DNA from 2 places in the Bacillus sp. GW821-FHT01G09 genome. Region 1 is predicted to be linked to the other one. Evidence: a T-box and tRNA genes for the amino acid it is inferred to sense, from the RefSeq annotation. Region 1 holds a T-box; the other holds one or more tRNA genes.
What was found. The T-box of region 1 lies ahead of tyrS (tyrosine--tRNA ligase). A T-box ahead of a tRNA ligase gene usually reads a tRNA of that ligase, here a tRNA-Tyr.

Region 1 (9,995 bases):
TGGGGCTGATCGGCATGATTAAGGTGTTTCACTGGTTCGCTGCCGGCAGCCCATGGATTAAAATGCTCGACCTCGTGTCCAGTACAGCCTTTATTTTACTGCCAATTTTAGTCGGCTTCAGTGCCGCACGGCAATTTGGCAGCAACCCATACCTAGGGGCAGTGATCGCGGGGCTTTTGACGCATCCTGATCTGCTGGACCCGTCTATGCTCGGCAGCAAAACCCCGTCTTCTTTAGACATATGGGGGCTTCATATCCCGATGATGGGGTATCAGGGTTCCATGATACCGATTCTTCTCTCCGTTTTTGTCATGAGCAAAATTGAGAAGCTATTAAAATCGATTGTGCCGAAGTCACTTGATGTCGTGATTATTCCCTTTATTACGGTCATGGTGACAGGGTGCCTCGCGCTGATTGTGATGAATCCCGCCGCGTCCATCATCGGCCAGATCATGACACAATCGATCGTCTATATCTATGATCACGCCGGCATTGCCGCCGGAGCCCTTTTCGGCGGCATCTACTCCACCATCGTCCTATCTGGATTGCATCATAGCTTTTATGCAATTGAGGCAACGCTGCTTGCTAATCCGCATGTCGGTGTCAACTTTTTAGTGCCGATATGGTCGATGGCGAATGTGGCCCAAGGCGGAGCGGGGCTTGCGGTATTCCTCAAAACGAAACAATCAAGCCTGAAGAAAATTGCGCTCCCCGCTTCTCTGACCGCGTTTTTAGGCATTGTTGAGCCGATTGTATTCGGGGTAAATCTCAAATTGATCCGTCCCTTTATCGGAGCAGCCATCGGCGGTGCTATTGGCGGAGCATACGTGGTTGCGGTACAAGTTGTGGCAAATTCCTACGGGCTGACAGGCATTCCGATGATTTCAATTGTGCTGCCGTTTGGCGCCGCGAATTTTGTTCATTATATGATCGGTTTCTTGATCGCAGCCGTCTCTGCTTTTATAGCTACATTGTTTCTCGGGTTTAAAGAAGAGACAGAATAACTGGATTTATTCGTTTTCATTCATAAAACGGGGGATGAAAGGACAAAAAAGCTATGAAAATTAAAAGAATCTTAAATCATAATGCTATCGTCGTAAAGGATCAAAATGAAGAGAAGATTCTCTTGGGTGCAGGAATTGCGTTTAACAAAAAGAAGAATGACATTGTCGATCCGTCAAAAATAGAAAAAACCTTTATCAGAAAAGATACACCTGACTATAAGCAGTTCGAAGAGATTTTAGAAACATTGCCTGAAGACCACATTCAGATTTCTGAGCAAATTATCTCTCATGCCGAAAAAGAGCTGAATATCAAAATCAACGAGCGCATTCATGTCGCTTTTTCAGACCATCTTTCTTTTGCGATTGAACGCCTGAGCAATGGGATGGTTATCAAAAATCCGCTGCTGAATGAAATCAAAGTCCTTTATCCAAAGGAGTTCCAGATCGGCTTATGGGCCAGAGCACTGATTAAAGATAAACTGGGGATTCACATTCCTGATGATGAAATCGGCAATATCGCCATGCATATCCACACAGCAAGAAACAATGCCGGCGATATGACACAAACGCTTGATATTACAACAATGATCCGTGATATTATCGAGATTATCGAAATTCAACTGTCTATTAATATCGTTGAAGATACCATCTCTTATGAACGGCTTGTGACCCATCTCCGCTTTGCCATTCAGCATATCAAAGCAGGCGAATCCATTTACGAGCTGGACGCAGAAATGATCGACATCATTAAAGAGAAGTTTAAGGATGCCTTCCTGTGTGCCCTAAGCATCGGCACCTTTGTGAAGAAGGAATACGGCTTTGAATTTCCTGAAAAAGAATTGTGCTACATCGCCATGCATATTCAGCGGTTCTACCAACGGTCAGTCGCACGCTGAGACAAACAAAAAACGCTTTTGATCATCTCAAAAGCGTTTTTTTATATCTGTATTATTGGTTGATCGCCGGATTCCCAATCGTATTCCACTTCGTATAGGACATGTAATGGAAATACTCATCGCGATACGGATGTTTTGTATTGGAGTTCCAAGGCTTTTCTCCGCCGCAGAAGTGCACGATTGCCGGGTTTTCTCTTGTTTCATTATATTGCTTCCGCCCTAACAGAGTAGATGGGGTTTTCAGCTTTAACATGATATAGGTTTGAGCGTTCCAGCGCGGATGAAGTTCATACCACTGATCATATAAAATCGCATTCAGTGCATCTTGGTCATGCAGCACAAGAAAGTCTTCGTCTGGGTGTTCATTGATAAAGTTGATGACTTTTTCTGTGATGTTTTGCTTTCTCCAAGACTCAAAATCAATAATCATGATACCTGAGTTAAAATACTTCCCTGTATCAGTGACGTTCATTTCTTTCAGGCGTTCATGCTGCCCCGCATCCTCAACAGCGGCTACGGTGTATGGCGCAATGTCTAAGTCCCATAGCTTAGAAATATCCTCTAGGACAAGCGCATCACAATCGATGTAAATCATTCGTTTGATGCTTTCATCCTTAATTAAGTCGGGAATCGAAATGCGGTAATACGCGGCTTTTGTAATATGGCTGCTCTCTACCGCATGTTCATACATTTTGGTATCCACTTCTAAAAACTCAATCGGCACTCCGAATTTCAAAGTGGTTTCTTCCAGTCTTTTTTTGTTATCAGGCTTAATTCCGCCATCAATGACGTATAATTTTACCTCTCTCTCCTGATCCATGTTAGTCAATAAAGAAACGAACATCCCACCTAAATGACGAGCATAATTATCATCTGCGCATGATACGATATGCATGATTTCATCTTTCCTCAATGGTATTCATCTCCCTTTTTGTTGTACAAGTTACATACCCTTTTTCAAAAAAATAAACACGTTCTCCGACATTTTTTAAAACAGAATGTGTGATACAACAAAAAAGGTGTCATTTTTTGAAGATGCGATAAAGCCAATAAAGAATGAAAAAGCTTGCGATTGTGATGGCTTCAGCCGAGACGATATACCACGGCCATGGCCCGAGAACATCTAAGAGAGAGGATCCGCCCGGTTTTTTCGTCAAATACATATAATTCGCGCCAAGCCAGCGATCAATCTGGAAAATACAGACGCCGTACACATTAACAAGCAGGACTGTCACCCATAACGAGCGCTGGCCCATTCTGTAGGTGCCAATCACAGCCATCAGCAGACAGGATAAAAACACAGACCCGTGAGAAATAAAAAAGAGGATATATCGGATATGCGGAAATGAAAACATTCCAAGGTCAGGAGTGGCAAGAGCCTGAATCGAACTGCCGATGCCGGCAAAAAACAAAAACACAAACAGCTTTCTGCTTTTTGTCACTAACATAATAGCTGACAAATACACCGACAGGTCACTAAGCTGGAGAGGCAATGAAGTGCGCACCGACCACCTGCCCGTGGCGACCATCCATATTTGATAGCCGATTTGCGAACCAAGCAAAAGAAACACAAACAGAGAACGCAAAAACCGACTGGCCCTCGGCTGCTTGACCCCATCTTGGAACAAAAACAACAGAATGGCCAAAAGGGCGATAATCGCTAACGTCACTACATGCTCTGTCGAAAACAGATGAAACGGATCATGCTTATAGACGGATTGAACATATTTTTGCAAAACTGCACCCCCGTTTGCGGGTTTTTGTTTATTTTGGCGTTGTTTGGGCTTTTTTTATTCACCGATATATGGGCTTGAAGTTCACATCAGACTCTGTTACAATTCGTTTCATAGCTAATGATTCTGATAATTTAAGGCAGGCCTAAAAAATGGAACGTTCACATCAACATCAGCAGCTTCGGAAGGAAGAACACGATACACTTTCTAAGCTCAAACAAATGCCCGTCGAGTCACTCAACCTGGAAGCCATTTCGATCGCTACGAATCTGTATCGGTCTGCGCAAAGGCTCCGTGTCAAAATGGAGACTGAGGTTCTTTCTTCCTATAACCTTTCTTGGACCGCTTTCTCCATTCTTTATGATCTATGGGTATGGGGAGCGCTCGAAACGAGAAAAATCGCTGAGCTGTCAGGGATATCTACAGCTACAGCAAGCAACGTGATCAAAACGCTCGAAAAAAAGAATTTTTGCCGTAAAAGCATCGACACAAGAGATCGGCGACTCGTGTTTGTCTCTATCACCGATTCCGGCAAACAAGCAATCGAAGAACTCTACCCGGAGTTTCACAAAGGGGAAACAGAGCTCATTGCGGGAATGACGAAGGACGAACAGAAAATATTGACAGGGCTGCTTAGAAAGGTAGCTGACAATCTTCATACAACATAAGCTTTGACGGGAATCCAGTAGCGGTTTGTCTCCCTGTTTCAGAGAGCCGGCGGAAGGTGCGAGCCGGCACACAGCAAACGTGAATTACCTCCCCGAGCTTTCTTTGTGAACCTTAAAAGTAGCAAAGAACGGGAAACCGTTATTCGAATGAGCGGAAGACGATGTCTTCAACCAGGGTGGTACCGCGTGCATTGAGCCACGTCCCTTATCGGGATGGGCTCTTTTTTGTGTTTGTAAAAAAGGAGGAAAAATGATGAGAACATTTGAGCAGCTCACAGCGTCACAGCAAAAAGAGGTAGAAAGACAGCTTCAGCTATACATGACAGGCGCCCACGAAGTCATACCGCCGGAGGAATTAAAGGCAAAGCTCGTGAAATCAATTTCCACGGGCACGCCGCTTAAAATTAAGCTCGGATTAGATCCGTCTGCACCGGATGTACATTTGGGCCATACGGTTGTGTTAAATAAGCTTCGCCAATTTCAAGAAAACGGCCACATTGTCCAGCTGTTAATTGGGGATTTCACAGGAAAAATTGGTGATCCGACCGGAAAATCGGCAGCCAGAAAGCAACTGACTGATGAAGAAGTTCAGCACAATGCCAAAACCTACTTTGAGCAATTCGGAAAAGTGCTTGATCCAGAAAAAGTCGAGCTTCACTATAACTCAAAATGGCTGAAAACATTGAATCTGGAAGATGTCATTGAATTAGCAGGGAAAATAACGGTAGCCCGCCTGATGGAGCGCGACGACTTTGAAGAACGCATCGCCATGCAAAAACCAATCTCACTGCATGAATTCTTTTACCCATTGATGCAGGGATATGATTCTGTCGTTCTCGAAAGTGATATTGAATTAGGCGGAACGGATCAGCATTTCAATGTCCTCATGGGACGGCATTTCCAAGAACGATACAACAAAGAAAAACAAGTCGTCATCCTTATGCCGCTCTTGGAAGGCTTGGATGGCGTCGAGAAAATGTCGAAGTCGAAACACAACTACATTGGCATTAACGAACATCCAAACGACATGTATGGAAAAACGATGTCACTGCCCGACAGCCTGATGAAAAAATACATCCACTTGGCGACAGACTTAGAGCTTGAAGAGAAAAAACAGCTCGTAAAAGACTTAGAAACCGGCGCCGTTCATCCGCGTGATGCCAAAATGCTTTTAGCCAAAACAATCGTCCGAATGTATCACGGAGAGAAAGCAGCAGAAGCTGCCGAACACTCGTTTAAAACAGTCTTTCAGGAAAACAGCCTGCCGGAAGATATACCGGCCGTAAACTGGAAAGGCGAAAAAACGATAGCGATGATTGATCTGCTCGTCAAGCTAAAACTCCTCTCTTCGAAGAGCGAGGCGCGCCGCATGATTCAAAACAGAGGTGTACGCATCGACGGAGAGAAAATAACAGATGTTCACGCCAAAGCAGAGATAAGAGAGAATATGATCATCCAAGTCGGCAAACGCAAGTTTTTAAAGCTCCAATAGTCTGATATTCCGAAACGCTTATGACCCTTCATTCATAAGCGTTTTTTTGCAGGTATAAAGCACTGTCTTTTCAAAAACGCTCTCCATCTTGCAGGAAACTCCTTTAGCATCCCGAAATATTCCCCAACCATACATTTAGGGGAGGTTTATTTTTGATGAAAAAGCTTTTGACTGTCATGACGATGGCTGTTTTAACTGCCGGCACACTGCTCTTGCCGGCACAGAGTGTCACCCCTGCCGCGCACGCTGTACAAATATCAAATAGCGAGCGCGAGCTTCCATTCAAAGCAAAACATGCGTACTCTACCATTTCTCAGCTAAGTGAAGCAATCGGCCCCAGAATAGCCGGAACTGCAGCTGAAAAAAAGAGTGCCCTATTGATCGCCTCATCAATGAGAAAATTAAAGCTTGATGTGAAGGTTCAACGATTCAACATTCCTGACCGGCTTGAGGGAACACTGTCTTCAGCAGGACGCGATATTCTTCTCCAAGCGGCGTCCGGCTCAGCTCCGACTGAGGAACAAGGACTGACGGCCCCGCTTTACAATGCGGGATTGGGCAATCAAAAGGACTTTACCGCTGACGCCAAGGGCAAAATCGCCTTAATTTCCAGAGGAGACCTGACTTATTACGAGAAAGCCAAAAATGCCGAAGCCGCCGGAGCAAAAGCTGTCATCATTTATAACAACAAAGAAAGCCTCGTGCCTATGACGCCAAACCTGTCGGGAAATAAAGTCGGCATTCCGGTCGTCGGCATTAAGAAAGAAGACGGCGAAGCACTTACCCAGCAAAAAGAAGCCACTTTAAAACTAAAAGCATTCACAAACCAAACCTCCCAGAATATCATCGGAATCAAAAAACCAAAGAACATCAAACATCCAGACATTGTGTACGTGACGGCCCATTACGACAGTGTTCCTTTTTCACCCGGAGCAAATGACAACGGCTCAGGAACCTCTGTTATGCTGGAGATGGCGCGTGTCTTAAAAAGCGTTCCATCTGATAAAGAAATCCGCTTTATCGCTTTCGGCGCCGAAGAGCTCGGCCTGCTCGGCTCCTCTCACTATGTAGATCATCTATCAGAAAAAGAGCTGAAACGAAGCGAAGTGAACTTCAACTTAGATATGGTAGGCACAAGCTGGGAAAAAGCGTCTGAGCTGTATGTCAACACATTGGATGGCCAATCTAACTATGTTTGGGAATCCAGCCGTACGGCTGCTGAAAAAATTGGGTTTGACAGCCTGTCTCTGACACAGGGAGGATCATCTGATCATGTGCCATTCCACGAAGCCGGCATTGATTCCGCCAACTTTATTTGGGGAGACCCGGAAACAGAAGAAGTTGAGCCGTGGTATCATACCCCTGAAGACTCGATCGAACATATCAGCAAAGAACGCCTCCAGCAAGCAGGCGATCTTGTGACAGCCGCAGTCTATGAGGCTGTGAAAAAAGAGAAGAAACCGAAAACCATTAAGAAACAAATGAAGGCCAAAGCAACTGACATTTTTGAAGATATCAAATAAAAAAAGACGGCACTTGGGTGCCGTCTTTTTTTTATAATGATCAGCTGTTTAGCCGTCTATAAGTAAAGCTTTCAGTTTATCAACTGTATTTTCTTTTTCTAACGGGCGATAAATGGTCAGTTTCAAATCAGGAGAGTCATATATTTGTAATGTCATATGCTCCATCACCATTGTTCCGGCTGCCGGGTGATGAAGTACTTTTTCTCCTGCGTGTGTGCCTAATACTTCGTGGTGGTTCCACCATTTTTTAAATTCGGGGCTTCTTTCAGTTAACTCATCGATCAGCTCTTTTATCCATGCTTCCCCAAGAAACCGGCTGGCTGTCGATCGAAACTGTGCGATAAGTTTTTTGGCGTGGCTTTCCCAGTCGTCAAGCAGATCCCGATACTCCTTCGAGGTGAAACATCGCCATATGGCATTCCTTTCCTTACTGCCCATTTGGCCAAAATTGCCGAACACAGCACAAGCTGCTGTGTTCCAAGCAATAACGTCCCACTTTTCGTCAGTCACATAAACAGGGCAATTGGTTAAATGATCAATAAAGTGCCGCACAGCCAGAGGAAGGCTCTTATTATCTTCATCCTGATCATCTAAAGGAACATGATGGCCAGCCAACAGAAAGACATGACGCTTTTCCTCATAATTCAATTTGAGCACTCTCGATATGCTTTCCAGTACCTGTGTCGATACCCGAATATCCCTTCCCTGCTCCAGCCATGTGTACCATGTGACACCTATACCGGACAGCTGGGCTAATTCCTCTCTTCTCAAGCCTGTTGTTTTCCTTCTGGTGCCCATAGGCAATCCAAACTCTTGCGGAGAAAGCTGTGCCCTTTTAAGTTTTAAAAACTCCCCTAGCTCTTTCCGTTTTTCTGCCATACTGTCCACATACACACTCTCCTTCTGCATAGAATTTCCTATTAGTATTCTACATAAAAAGGAGAAGGTTTTTATATTATTTGTTTCGTTCTGCAAATACTTCCGCGGCCACAGGAAGAATGGTATTCAGTGCATTCGGGAAACCTGAGTAAATAATCATCTGCATCATGACTTCTATGAGTTCTTCTTGTGTCCATCCGACATTCAGGGCTCCGTTAATATAGAATTTCAGCTGCTGGGTATTGCCCAATGCAGTCAATCCAGCAACGGTTGCTAATAATCTGGATTTCAGATCAAGACCTGGTCTTGAAAAAATCTGACCGTAGTTAAACTCCACGGCAAGCACACCAAGGTCAGGAGCGATGGAATGTTTAAAATTGTCCACGATCGCTTCATAGTTCTCCTCATCAATTTGTTTCAGAATATCTAACCCTTTTTTATAACGTTCACTTGTTCGCACCAGCTTCTATCTCCCTTCCAATATCGCTTTTTCAGTAGTACGATTTATGGTAATCCTTGAACTGAAGGCAATACCGACCATGATCATCCCCAGGATACAAACACCGTTCCAATGAAACAGCATCCAGACCGCACCCCCTGCATACGATCCCAAGGCGCCGCCTAAAAACGTGCTGACCATAAAGATGCCATTCAATCTGCTTCTCATTTCAGCCGACAATTGGAAAATCTCCGCCTGACACGCCACCTGATTCGCCTGAATGCCCATGGTGATGAATAAAGCGCCCAATACAATCACAATCAATGAAGTCTGGCCTGCCATTAATAAAACAAATGACAATAAGGTAAAAGACATACAAAGCTTGTTGGAAAAAGCAGCTCCTTTTTGATCAATAATCCGGCCGATCAGCGGAGTTGCAAAAGCCCCGCCAATTCCCACCAAACCGATTGTTCCGGCAGTCTGGCTGCCAAACGAAAATGGAGGTTCACTCACCATAAACACTAACGTCGTCCAAAATAAACTGAAAGCGCAGAACATGAAGCCTTGGTTTACACATGCTTTTCTTAACACTTTCTCCTTGATCAAAAGCGGAAATAATGAAGAAATGAGTTTTCCGTAATGAAATGCATGTGTCCCTTTGCTTTTCGGAAAGCAGAAGTGAATGATCAACATAATGATGACGGCTGCTGCACAGGCAATCCAATACATTAAGCGCCAGCCATAATGGGCATCTATCGCCCCGCTGACCACTCTCGCCCCTAAAATTCCGCAAACCAAGCCGATGGCTACGTTTCCGAGTACTTTTCCTCTGTTCCTGTCATTTGCTAAACCTGCCGCAAACGGCACAAGGATTTGAGGAATAATCGTGAAGAATCCCAATAATAAATTTGTGATGACTAGCCATGGAAAGCTTACAGCTAACGCTGAAGCGGCCGAACAAACCCCCACTAAGAATAGCAGGCTCACAATTAAGCGGCGGCGTTCAAAAAGATCTCCCAATGGAACAAGCAGAAGGTTCCCCGCCGCATAGCCAATCTGCGCCAATGTAGCAATCATCCCAGCTTGTGCCGGCGTCACATGAAACGTGCCTGCCATGCTGACAAGCAATGTTTGATTGATATAGACATTAGCTACCGTAAACCCGCTAGTCACCGCTATAAGAAAAATCAAACCTCTCGATAATGAAATGGAATGGTTCATGTTTACCTCCTTTCCCATGCATGATAAAGCAGGTTCAATCATGGAAACAGAAGTGAGTTTATACTGGTATAAAAAGTACTAGCAAGCAAAGAAAAAAAGCGAAACCCTGTCAGGCTTCGCTTTTGTTATCAATCCACTTC
Region 2 (9,995 bases), on a different contig from region 1:
CCGCCTCTGCATCCATCGCTTTTGTCAAATAAGATACACCTGGTGTAGAAATGACACCCAGGCGCATGACTTCTGCGCCAATGGATAAAAGTCCGGCGACAAGGGCTCCCTCCAGCATATGGCCGGAGATGCGTGTATCGCGGCCTATCAGCACTTTTGGACGTTGTTTGTCTTTTGTCAGCACATAACCGCCGAAACGTCCGACTTTAAAGGCCAGCTCAGGTGTAAGCTCACTATTGGCGACACCTCTTACACCGTCTGTTCCAAAATACTTGCCCATTTTATAATCGCTCCTTTTTTATTCCGATGAGGATTGTGAATTTGCAGTGGATTCATCCTCATCCTGATCTTGGTTTTGATCTTTATTTTCGTCTTGGTTTTGATCGTTGTTGTTTTTATCAGTGTTCTTTGTATCTTCTTGCTGATTGTTCTTTTGATCATTTGTTTGTTTATCTGTGTCATCCTGGTTCCCTGATGTATTGCTGCTGTTATCATTCGTTGATGTATTGCTTTTCTTAGACGTCAGCTTGATTTTGGCGTTTTTCCGCCCCAAGGACCAAGTTACATTCTGTGGCCCGTTCACTTCAAGCTTCACGCTATGCTCCCCGTCCTCTAAATCTGAAACATTCACATACAATTCAATATCTGATTTTTTCAGTTTATTTATATTCGTGGGAGAGCCTTTAGCCGTTACATCTATCGCTTGTGATTCAGGATCAAGAAATTCAATGTTTTGTGAGCTGCTCAGCCCTACAGTCTTGATAGGGACATTCTCGAACTTCTGATCCGCTTCACTGTCGACTTCTATATGCAAAGTCACCTTTGACGGTGAGATTTTTTTGACACCGTCAGGAAGCGGAATATCTGCCTCGATATCGGAATCCTTGTTAATTTTACTTAAATCTAAGCTGACGCCGTCAATAAATTCAAGAGAATCCAACACATCCTGTGAGCCGTAAACCGTTACCTCACTGGGGCTGGATTCAATATTCGCTATGCTGACACCGTCAGGAAGGCTTCCTGTCCGTTCAATTTTAAAGGGCACTTTTTTACTCGGGCTTGTCACCGGAACGGTAATCTTGATGACCGAGGGCTCCACGTCGACAGGAAGCGCGTTTCCGTCTTTATCATAGACAGTCACTTTCGCTTCCTTTTCAATCGTTTCATCTGCGTTTTCCAAATTCACTGAAGCTTTTACAAGAGAAATATTATCGATGACATTTTTCGATCCGGTAATCTGCACATTTTTCGGACTGACAATCGGCTGCTCCGGAGAATAGCCTTTTTTCATCTTGCTTTTGTTGTAGTACTCCACTTCTACGGGAAAACTTTTGGTCGTCCGTTCCTGAATGGTCACTGTCGTAACAGACGGATTAATTGAGATTGTCAGCCCATCCGACACGTTTTTGGCCTTAAGCTCAACCTTATGTGTGCCGGTTTTCAAATGTTCCATATCAGCATATATTTCAAAGTTTTTGGTCTGCCGAGCCTTTTTCACGGCGCTTGTCGAGCCTTTTATCGTGACATTAACCGTTTGCGGAACACCCGTTACGACGTAATTTTCATCATCATAATACGCTTTAACCGGAATATCAGTCAGAGTTGCTTCATCAGTTGTTGATGTCGGAAAGAAAGATTCACCCGGTTTTTTCGGAGTCGGTGCTTGGTTGCTGTTAACCGCCACATAAAGCAAGAGCGCGAAAAGCAGAGCAATGATTTTCACAGCCCAGCGGTTGTTTAAGAATTTATCCATTTTTCTTGCCCCTCCAATACCAGCGGTTAGAAGAAGTGTCTCTGGTGTTTTTCTTAAACTCGGCTTCAAGCATTTCTTTCAGCGCTTCTTCTGTAAGCTCTCTGTGAAGGTCGCCGTTCTTTGCCACACTGACGCCGCCGGTCTCTTCAGACACAATAATCGTCAAACTGTCTGTTACTTCACTGATACCGACAGCCGCTCTGTGCCGCGTGCCCAGTTCTTTTGAAATAAACGGGCTCTCAGAAAGCGGCAGATAACAGGCGGCCGCGGCAATTTCATTATTTTTCATAATCACCGCACCGTCATGAAGCGGGGTGTTTGGGATAAAAATATTGATCAGCAGCTCAGAGCTGACTTTGGCATTCAGTGGTATGCCGGTCTCAATATAATCCCCCATTCCAGTATCCCGCTCAATGGTCAGCAAGGCGCCTATACGGCGTTTCGCCATATAATTGATCGCTTTTGTAATGGCCTCAATCGTTTTCTGCTGCGCTTCTTCAACAGGCGTGCCGCTCCTCGAAAAAAAGCGGCCGCGGCCTAGCTGTTCAAGCGCTCTTCTCAGCTCAGGCTGAAAAATAATAATAATCGCTAAAAATCCCCATGTTATCGCTTGGTCCATCAGCCATTGAAGTGTGCTGAGGCCCAAATATTGGCTGGCCATACGAACAAGCACGATGACTACAATTCCTTTTAACAGCTGAACCGCTTTCGTGCCGCGTATCACCATAATCAATTTATATATCACATACCAAACAAGGAGAATATCAACGGCATTGCCGAGGTACTGCAAAAAAGGGATATCCTCAAAAGCCATTTCCTCGTCCTCCAAGATTTCAGTCATTTCGTATTTTGTGTTTTACGTGTTACGCATATGTACTTTACATAGCGAGCCCATTATACCACATTTCGATTTAGCAAGTGAAATGTGCCAGCGCTCTCAGCCCGCAAAAAAAGAGCAAAGCGGCTAACGCGCTTTACTCTTCTCCGTTCGGATTGAATGCATCGAGTACACTTTTCCCCGCAGACTTCATCTTGTACCATGTCCAGTCGAATAATTGATTGATTTCTTCAATCTGACCGGTGACTTGTCCAGCAGAGGCCATATACTTTTCGCCGTTTACGACGGTTACATCCCCGTCTATTTTGCCTTTAATAATCAGCTTGCCGTTTTTGACAGTGACATCACCTTTGACCGTCTCACCTTCTGGTACGGTCACAGTATGGTTATGAACCACAAGATTCGGCTGCTTGGACACGCTGAAATTGTGGTCATTATGCCAGCTGTTAAAAAAACCCCCGCCCATCAAAATGATGAATACCGCAGCAGCTGCGATAACGGGATGGGTTCTGAACCATCTTTTTACAGAAGCTCTTTTCTTCTCCTTAGGCAATTTTGCCATGACATTAGCGGTAAAATCCGCGGGGGCTTCGACATGCGATGTGCTCCGTACAAGCGCTATGGATTTCTCCATCTCGTAAAAATGCTTTCTGCATTTCTCGCATGTCTCCAGATGTTCATTTAATACGTGTTCATCTTTTGGAAGGATATCTCCATCAAGATGCATATGCATAAGCTGCACAATTTGTTCAGGACAGCTCATTTCATCACCCCACTTAAAGATCCCTTAATTGTTTTCTAAGAGCCTCTCTGCCTCTGTGAATCCGCGTTTTCACAGTCCCCACAGGAATGTTTAGAATCTCCCCGATTTCAATTAATGAGAGTTCGTCAATATACTTTAATACGATGACTGTTCTGTATTTGTCAGGAAGCTTTAAAATTTTCTGCTGTATCGTGTTTGAGAGCTCCAGCGACACAACTGCATCTTCAGGCAAAACACCATCTGCGGCGATTTGAGAATACATGGTCAAGCCTTCCGTACCAGCCACCTCTGCATCGAGGTAATAATCCGGCTTCTTTTTGCGAATGCGGTCAATGGTCAAATTGGTCGCGATTCGATAAAGCCAAGTTGAAAATTTCCGGTTAATATCAAAACTGTCGATATTAACGTACGCTCTGATGAAAGCTTCCTGTGCAATATCCTCCGCCTCATGCACATTGCCAAGCATACGGTAGCAAAGCTGATAAATTTTATCTTTGTAAATATCTACGATGTCCGCAAATGCATTCTGGTCGCCTTTTTTGACTTGTTTAATTCTTTTTTTAATCATCATTTCCATATTTATCTAACCTCTGCCTTCACCGGTCTGTATGTATACGAGCTTCGTTTCAAAAGGTTTCAATTTTTTTATAAAATAAGTTTATCAAATTTTTGGCAGGGTGTAGATGGTAATTCGTGAATAAACTACCTTAACATATTTTTAAAATTATTATACAGACTGAACAGTTAGAAGTTGGAATGATTTTTCCGAAAAGAAAAAAGACACCTTTTGATCAAAGGTGTCTGTGACTGGGCTAGCTGGATTCGAACCAACGCATGACGGAGTCAAAGTCCGTTGCCTTACCGCTTGGCTATAGCCCAATAATGGTGGAGGGGGGCAGATTCGAACTGCCGAACCCTGAGGGAGCGGATTTACAGTCCGCCGCGTTTAGCCACTTCGCTACCCCTCCACATAAAATTTTGAAAAAACAGTGCCGGCAAGAGGACTTGAACCCCCAACCTACTGATTACAAGTCAGTTGCTCTACCAATTGAGCTACACCGGCAAGATGGTGGAGGATGACGGGCTCGAACCGCCGACCCTCTGCTTGTAAGGCAGATGCTCTCCCAGCTGAGCTAATCCTCCAAATGGTGACCCGTACGGGATTCGAACCCGTGTTACCGCCGTGAAAGGGCGGTGTCTTAACCGCTTGACCAACGGGCCGTTGTGTTCTCGTCGAGCTGACAAAAGTTATTATATACAGGTCACCCCCTGTTTGTAAAGAGGAAAATTAAATTTTTTATTTTCAAACTTTTTAACTCCTTTTTTAACTGAAAAAGCCTCCCAACTAAAGCCATTTATTTTATGATAGAGACAAGCAAAGCAAGAGAGGAGAAACCAATATGATTCTAGTCAGTTCTTGCCTTGGAGGCATTGAATGCAGATATAACGGCTCTCACGCAGCGTCGGAGAAAATCAGAAAACTCGTCGATGAAAAGAAAGCAGTCATGGCTTGCCCTGAACTTCTCGGCGGCTTCTCTACCCCACGCGAACCCGCAGAAATCATAGGAGGCACCGGCGAGGATGTCCTCAATGGAACAGCGAAAATCGTGACAGCTTCAGGAGAAGACGTCACAGAACTATATATGGAAGGCGCCGCGAAAACATTGGCTTACGCAAAAGAAATCAACGCTTCTGCCGTCATATTAAAAGAAAACAGTCCATCTTGCGGAAGCGGTTTTATCTATAACGGCACATTCTCTGGCAAAAAAATCACCGGCAGCGGAGTAACCGCCGCACTGTTAAAACAAGCGGGCTACCGCGTCATTTCGGAAAACGAGCTTAACGACATATTGTAAGGAGGCCACCCCCATGACTCAAGACATTTCTTTATCCTTCTATAAGCCTGAACACTTGCCCGAGCTCCAATCATTCACGCTCACCAACGATGACAAACGCTTTACCTCCCTCCCGAAAGAGGTGCTGTCTCAGGCTCTGGGCATACAGGACCGATACCCGGTTGTCATCTTAAAAGACGACCTTCCAGTCGGTTTTTTCATTTTACATGCATCAAAAGAAACGCTTGCTTCTTATTCTAACAATCCATTTGCTTTACTGCTCAGCTCCCTGTCTTTAAACGCTGTGCATCACGGAAAAGGCTATGCGAAAAAAGCCATGCTTTTGCTTCCCGCTTTTGTGAGCGGATATTTTCCATGGTGCGACGAAATCATCTTGGCCGTCAATCATCTGAACATACGCGCAAAACACCTTTATATGAAAAGCGGGTTCCTTGATAAAGGACGGCGAAGAATCGGCCCGCTTGGAGAACAGTTGATCCTTCATCATTTCTTATAGTCTTGAGTGAAATAAAATTTCAAAAATTTAAAAACATAGTTGAAATATCATAACAGAGATGAATATACTGAATATTGAGATATATCATTTTAAAACAGGGGGCATCCTCATGTCAGAACCATTAAACCTTCACCGTCTTACAACGGAATCACGCAATAGCCAAACAGTTGAAATCCACAAAGCAAACACTCTCGGCATCCTCAAAATGATCAACAACGAAGATATGAAAGTCGCTGCAGCCGTTCAGGAGGTTCTCCCCGACATCAAAACAGCTGTAGACTGCGCATATGAATCGTTTCAAAATGGAGGCCGGCTCATATATACAGGCGCCGGCACAAGTGGCAGACTCGGCGTCATGGATGCTGTTGAATGTCCTCCCACCTACAGCGTAAGCCCAGATCAGGTCATCGGAATCATGGCTGGAGGCCCCAAAGCCTTTTTACAGGCAGCAGAGGGCATTGAAGACAGTGAAGAAGCAGGAGCTGAAGATTTAAGAAACATACAGCTCACTTCAAATGACACCGTCATTGCCATCGCAGCAAGCGGCCGCACACCGTACGCCGCAGGCGCCCTAAGATACGCCCGCAAAGTCGGAGCACACACCATCGCCCTTACTTGCAATGAAAATTCCGCCATCAGCAAGGATGCGGATCACAGCATTGAGGTTGTCGTCGGACCTGAGGCCATTACAGGATCAACACGTATGAAAGCCGCAACCGCTCATAAAATGATTCTAAACATGATATCTACCGCTGTAATGGTCAAAATCGGCAAGGTTTACGAAAACTTGATGGTAGACGTCAACGTCAGCAACAAAAAACTAAAAGAACGCGCCATCAGCATTATCCAAAGCCTTACAAACGCTTCATACGACACAGCCAGATACACTCTGGAACAAGCCGATCATCACGTCAAAACAGCAATCGTCATGCTCAAAACAAGCACAGATCAGAAACAAGCAAAGACATTACTCGATGAAGCGAACGGTTTCATTGACAAAGCAATCGAACATTACCATCCATGATAAGGAGAGAACTAGAATGGCCACAGGCGGTTTAGCGATCATCCAATCAATGAAGCATAAGCTCCCTCCATCCGAGCGCAAACTTGCAGATTATATCCTAGCCCATCCCCACAAAGCAATCGAAAGCACGGTCAACGAAATCAGCGCCTTAGCCAATTCAAGTGACGCTGCCGTCATCAGGCTCTGCAAATCACTCGGTTTAAAAGGATTTCAAGATTTAAAAATGAGAGTAGCGGGCGATCTGGCAAAGCCTACGTTTCAGGGCTACCGGGATATTGTTCCCCACGAGCCGCTGCCCTCCATTTCCGAAAAAACGGCCGGCAATGCCATTCAAGCCATTCAGGATACTTCAGACCTGATGGACTACAAAGAGCTTGAACGAGCGGTTTCTCTGCTTCTCAAAGCTCATACCGTGCATTTTATCGGCCTCGGGGCTTCCGGCATTGTCGCCAAGGACGCCCAGCAAAAGTGGCTTCGCATTCATAAACAAGCAACCGCGTTTACAGACACTCATCTTGTGGCATCTTTAATCGCAAATGCAGATAAAGACGACATCGTATTCGCCATTTCGTTTTCAGGAGAGACACAGGAAATCATTGAACTGTTTGCCATGGCCAAGGAAAAAGGCATCACAACGATCAGCCTCACACAATTCAGTCAGACATCCGTCTCCGCACTGGCTGATGTCCCTTTGTATACAGCCCATTCCAATGAAGCCTTGATTCGAAGTGCAGCCACTTCCTCCCGCCTCGCCCAGCTTTTTATAATTGATGTTTTGTTTTTAGGCATGGCGGCTGAGCAGTATGAAACGACAACCGGTTATATAGATAAAACGAGAGCAGCCATCCAATCTATGAGAAAAAAATAAGGCATCTTGAAGGGGAGGGGTTTTAATGAGCAAAGAAAATAACTACCATCATCTCGCACAGAAAATCCTTGAGTTATGCGGAGGAAAATCCAATATTTCTTCATATACGCATTGCATGACACGCCTGCGCATTACGCCTTACGATGAAAGCAAAGCGGATGCTCAGGCTTTAAGAAAGCTTGACGGCGTATTGGGGGTCGTTGAAGCTGAAACCTTACAAATTATCCTCGGCACAGGAGTTGTCAATCATGTTACAGCTGCTTTCTCAAAGCTCGTGTCAGCAGAAGAAGGTGCCGATGTCAAAGAAGCAGCGGCCAAAAAGAAAGCCGATATCAATCGAAAAAACGCCACTCCTTTCAAACTTTTCTTACGTAAAATTGCCAGCATTTTTATCCCTCTTATTCCCGCTCTAGTCGCTTCCGGTTTAATTACTGGGATTACCAAAGCAATTATTCAAGCAGGCTGGCTCTCTGCAGACTCACAAATTGCGGTTATCCTGACAGTCATCGGATCAGGGCTGTTCACTTATCTCGGCATTCTCGTCGGTATTAACGCTTCGAAAGAATTTGGCGGGACACCCGCACTTGGGGCTTTGGCCGGGATCTTGATTATCAATCCGGAGATCGTAAAAATCAGTTTATTTGGAGAAGAGCTTCTCCCGGGCAGGGGAGGTCTGATCGGCGTCCTTTTCGCAGCCATATTCATTGCTTACACCGAACAATTTATTCGCCGTTTTATTCCTCAATCACTCGATATCATTGTCACACCCACCGTTTCACTGTTAATCACCGGAATCGTAACGTATGTCGTATTTATGCCTTTAGGCGGATTCATTTCTGATGCCATTACATCCGGCCTTCTGTCCATCCTGGACATCGGCGGCATCGCTGCAGGCTTTATTCTGGGCGCAACCTTCCTTCCTCTCGTCGTAACCGGACTGCATCAAGGCTTGACGCCTGTGCACATGGAACTGATCAATTCAATTGGCAATGATCCTCTGCTCCCTATTTTGGCTATGGGAGGTGCAGGACAGGTAGGCGCGGCCTTTGCCGTTTTCGTGAAGACGAAAAAAACAACACTGAGGAAAGCAATCGCCGGCGGGCTTCCATCGGGACTGCTCGGCATTGGTGAACCGCTTATTTTCGGAGTCACGCTGCCGCTTGGCCGTCCGTTTTTAACAGCATGTTTAGGAGCTGGAATCGGCGGCGCCTTTCAAGCGTATTTTCAAGTAGCCACCATTGCGATTGGTGTCTCCGGACTGCCGCTTTCCTTTCTAGTCCTGCCTTCGCAAATCATCCTGTATATCGTTGGGCTCTTTATTTCCTATGCGGCCGGTTTTTTATTGACCTATGCATTCGGATATAAAGATGAAATGGCTTCTCAGTTCGATTAAATTGTTTCTGTTTTAGGGATAGTAAACGGGATAGAAGCACAGAAAGGGGCTAGCCTGTGAAAACAAAGACACTGTTCATATTCAGTGCCATTTTAACCCTATCGATATTCGCGCCAAATGAAACCTTCGCACAAACAGCAGACAACTTGGTTGAGCCGAAAACCATAAATGCAGAAACTGCACAATTCTCGACGAAGAAGCTAAAGAAGGTAGATCAGATGATAGAACGGGATATTGCAGCAGGATTTCCAGGCGCCGTTCTTGTGGTGGTGAAGGATGGACGCATCATAAAAAAAGCAGCATACGGCTACAGTAAAAAGTACGAAGGGTCAGAACTGCTGCGCCGTCCGGCCAAAATGAAAACCCGCACGATGTTTGACTTAGCCTCAAATACAAAAATGTACGCAACAAATTTTGCATTGCAGCGCTTAGTCAGCCAAGGAAAACTTGACGTCTATGAAAAAGTTTCTGCATATTTGCCGGGTTTCAAGGATCAGCCGGGTGACCTCATAAAAGGAAAAGACAAGATACGTGTCATTGATGTCCTCCAGCACCAATCAGGGCTCCCATCAAGCTTTTACTTTTACACGCCGGAAAAAGCCGGCAAGTACTATTCCCAAGAACGGGACAAAACGATTGAATATTTGACGAAAATTCCGCTCGATTATCAAACCGGGACAAAACACGTATACAGTGACATTGGATATATGCTACTTGGGTGTATTGTCGAAAAACTCACTGGCAAACCGCTTGATGTCTACACGGAGCAAGAGCTCTACAAACCGCTCAGGCTGAAGCATACCTTGTACAATCCGCTGCAAAAGGGCTTTAAACCGAAACATTTCGCAGCTACTGAACGAATGGGCAATACACGTGACGGCGTTATTCAATTCCCTAACATCCGCACAAACACGCTGCAAGGAGAGGTGCATGACGAAAAAGCGTTTTACTCAATGGATGGCGTGTCTGGGCATGCCGGATTGTTCTCAAATGCAGATGATATG

Region 2: it has a tRNA-Tyr gene. The T-box ahead of tyrS (tyrosine--tRNA ligase) is inferred to sense a tRNA for this amino acid. The anticodon was not compared.

The regions. Positions count from the first base shown of each region.
Region 1 is NZ_JBWKWL010000001.1:780,001-789,995, forward strand. It holds gene sacX (SacY negative regulator SacX) at 1-1,004, shown strand, start outside; gene sacY (transcription antiterminator SacY) at 1,058-1,900, shown strand; gene AC07VD_RS03910 (glycosyltransferase family 8 protein) at 1,953-2,813, opposite strand; gene AC07VD_RS03915 (YwaF family protein) at 2,923-3,636, opposite strand; gene ywaE (tyrZ transcriptional regulator YwaE) at 3,786-4,301, shown strand; T-box leader at 4,296-4,510, shown strand; gene tyrS (tyrosine--tRNA ligase) at 4,552-5,793, shown strand; gene ywaD (aminopeptidase YwaD) at 5,949-7,316, shown strand; gene AC07VD_RS03935 (helix-turn-helix transcriptional regulator) at 7,365-8,204, opposite strand; gene AC07VD_RS03940 (carboxymuconolactone decarboxylase family protein) at 8,272-8,655, opposite strand; gene AC07VD_RS03945 (MFS transporter) at 8,662-9,855, opposite strand; gene ywaC (GTP pyrophosphokinase YwaC) at 9,984-9,995, opposite strand, start outside.
Region 2 is NZ_JBWKWL010000005.1:12,547-22,541, reverse strand. It holds gene glmM (phosphoglucosamine mutase) at 1-280, opposite strand, end outside; gene cdaR (CdaA regulatory protein CdaR) at 299-1,753, opposite strand; gene cdaA (diadenylate cyclase CdaA) at 1,746-2,567, opposite strand; gene rsiW (anti-sigma-W factor RsiW) at 2,728-3,354, opposite strand; gene sigW (RNA polymerase sigma factor SigW) at 3,368-3,931, opposite strand; tRNA gene AC07VD_RS16470 (tRNA-Gln) at 4,162-4,233, opposite strand; tRNA gene AC07VD_RS16465 (tRNA-Tyr) at 4,238-4,322, opposite strand; tRNA gene AC07VD_RS16460 (tRNA-Thr) at 4,345-4,417, opposite strand; tRNA gene AC07VD_RS16455 (tRNA-Val) at 4,422-4,497, opposite strand; tRNA gene AC07VD_RS16450 (tRNA-Glu) at 4,501-4,575, opposite strand; gene AC07VD_RS16445 (2-thiouracil desulfurase family protein) at 4,755-5,210, shown strand; gene AC07VD_RS16440 (GNAT family N-acetyltransferase) at 5,224-5,706, shown strand; gene murQ (N-acetylmuramic acid 6-phosphate etherase) at 5,816-6,730, shown strand; gene AC07VD_RS16430 (MurR/RpiR family transcriptional regulator) at 6,747-7,598, shown strand; gene AC07VD_RS16425 (PTS transporter subunit EIIC) at 7,624-8,991, shown strand; gene amiE (N-acetylmuramoyl-L-alanine amidase) at 9,048-9,995, shown strand, end outside.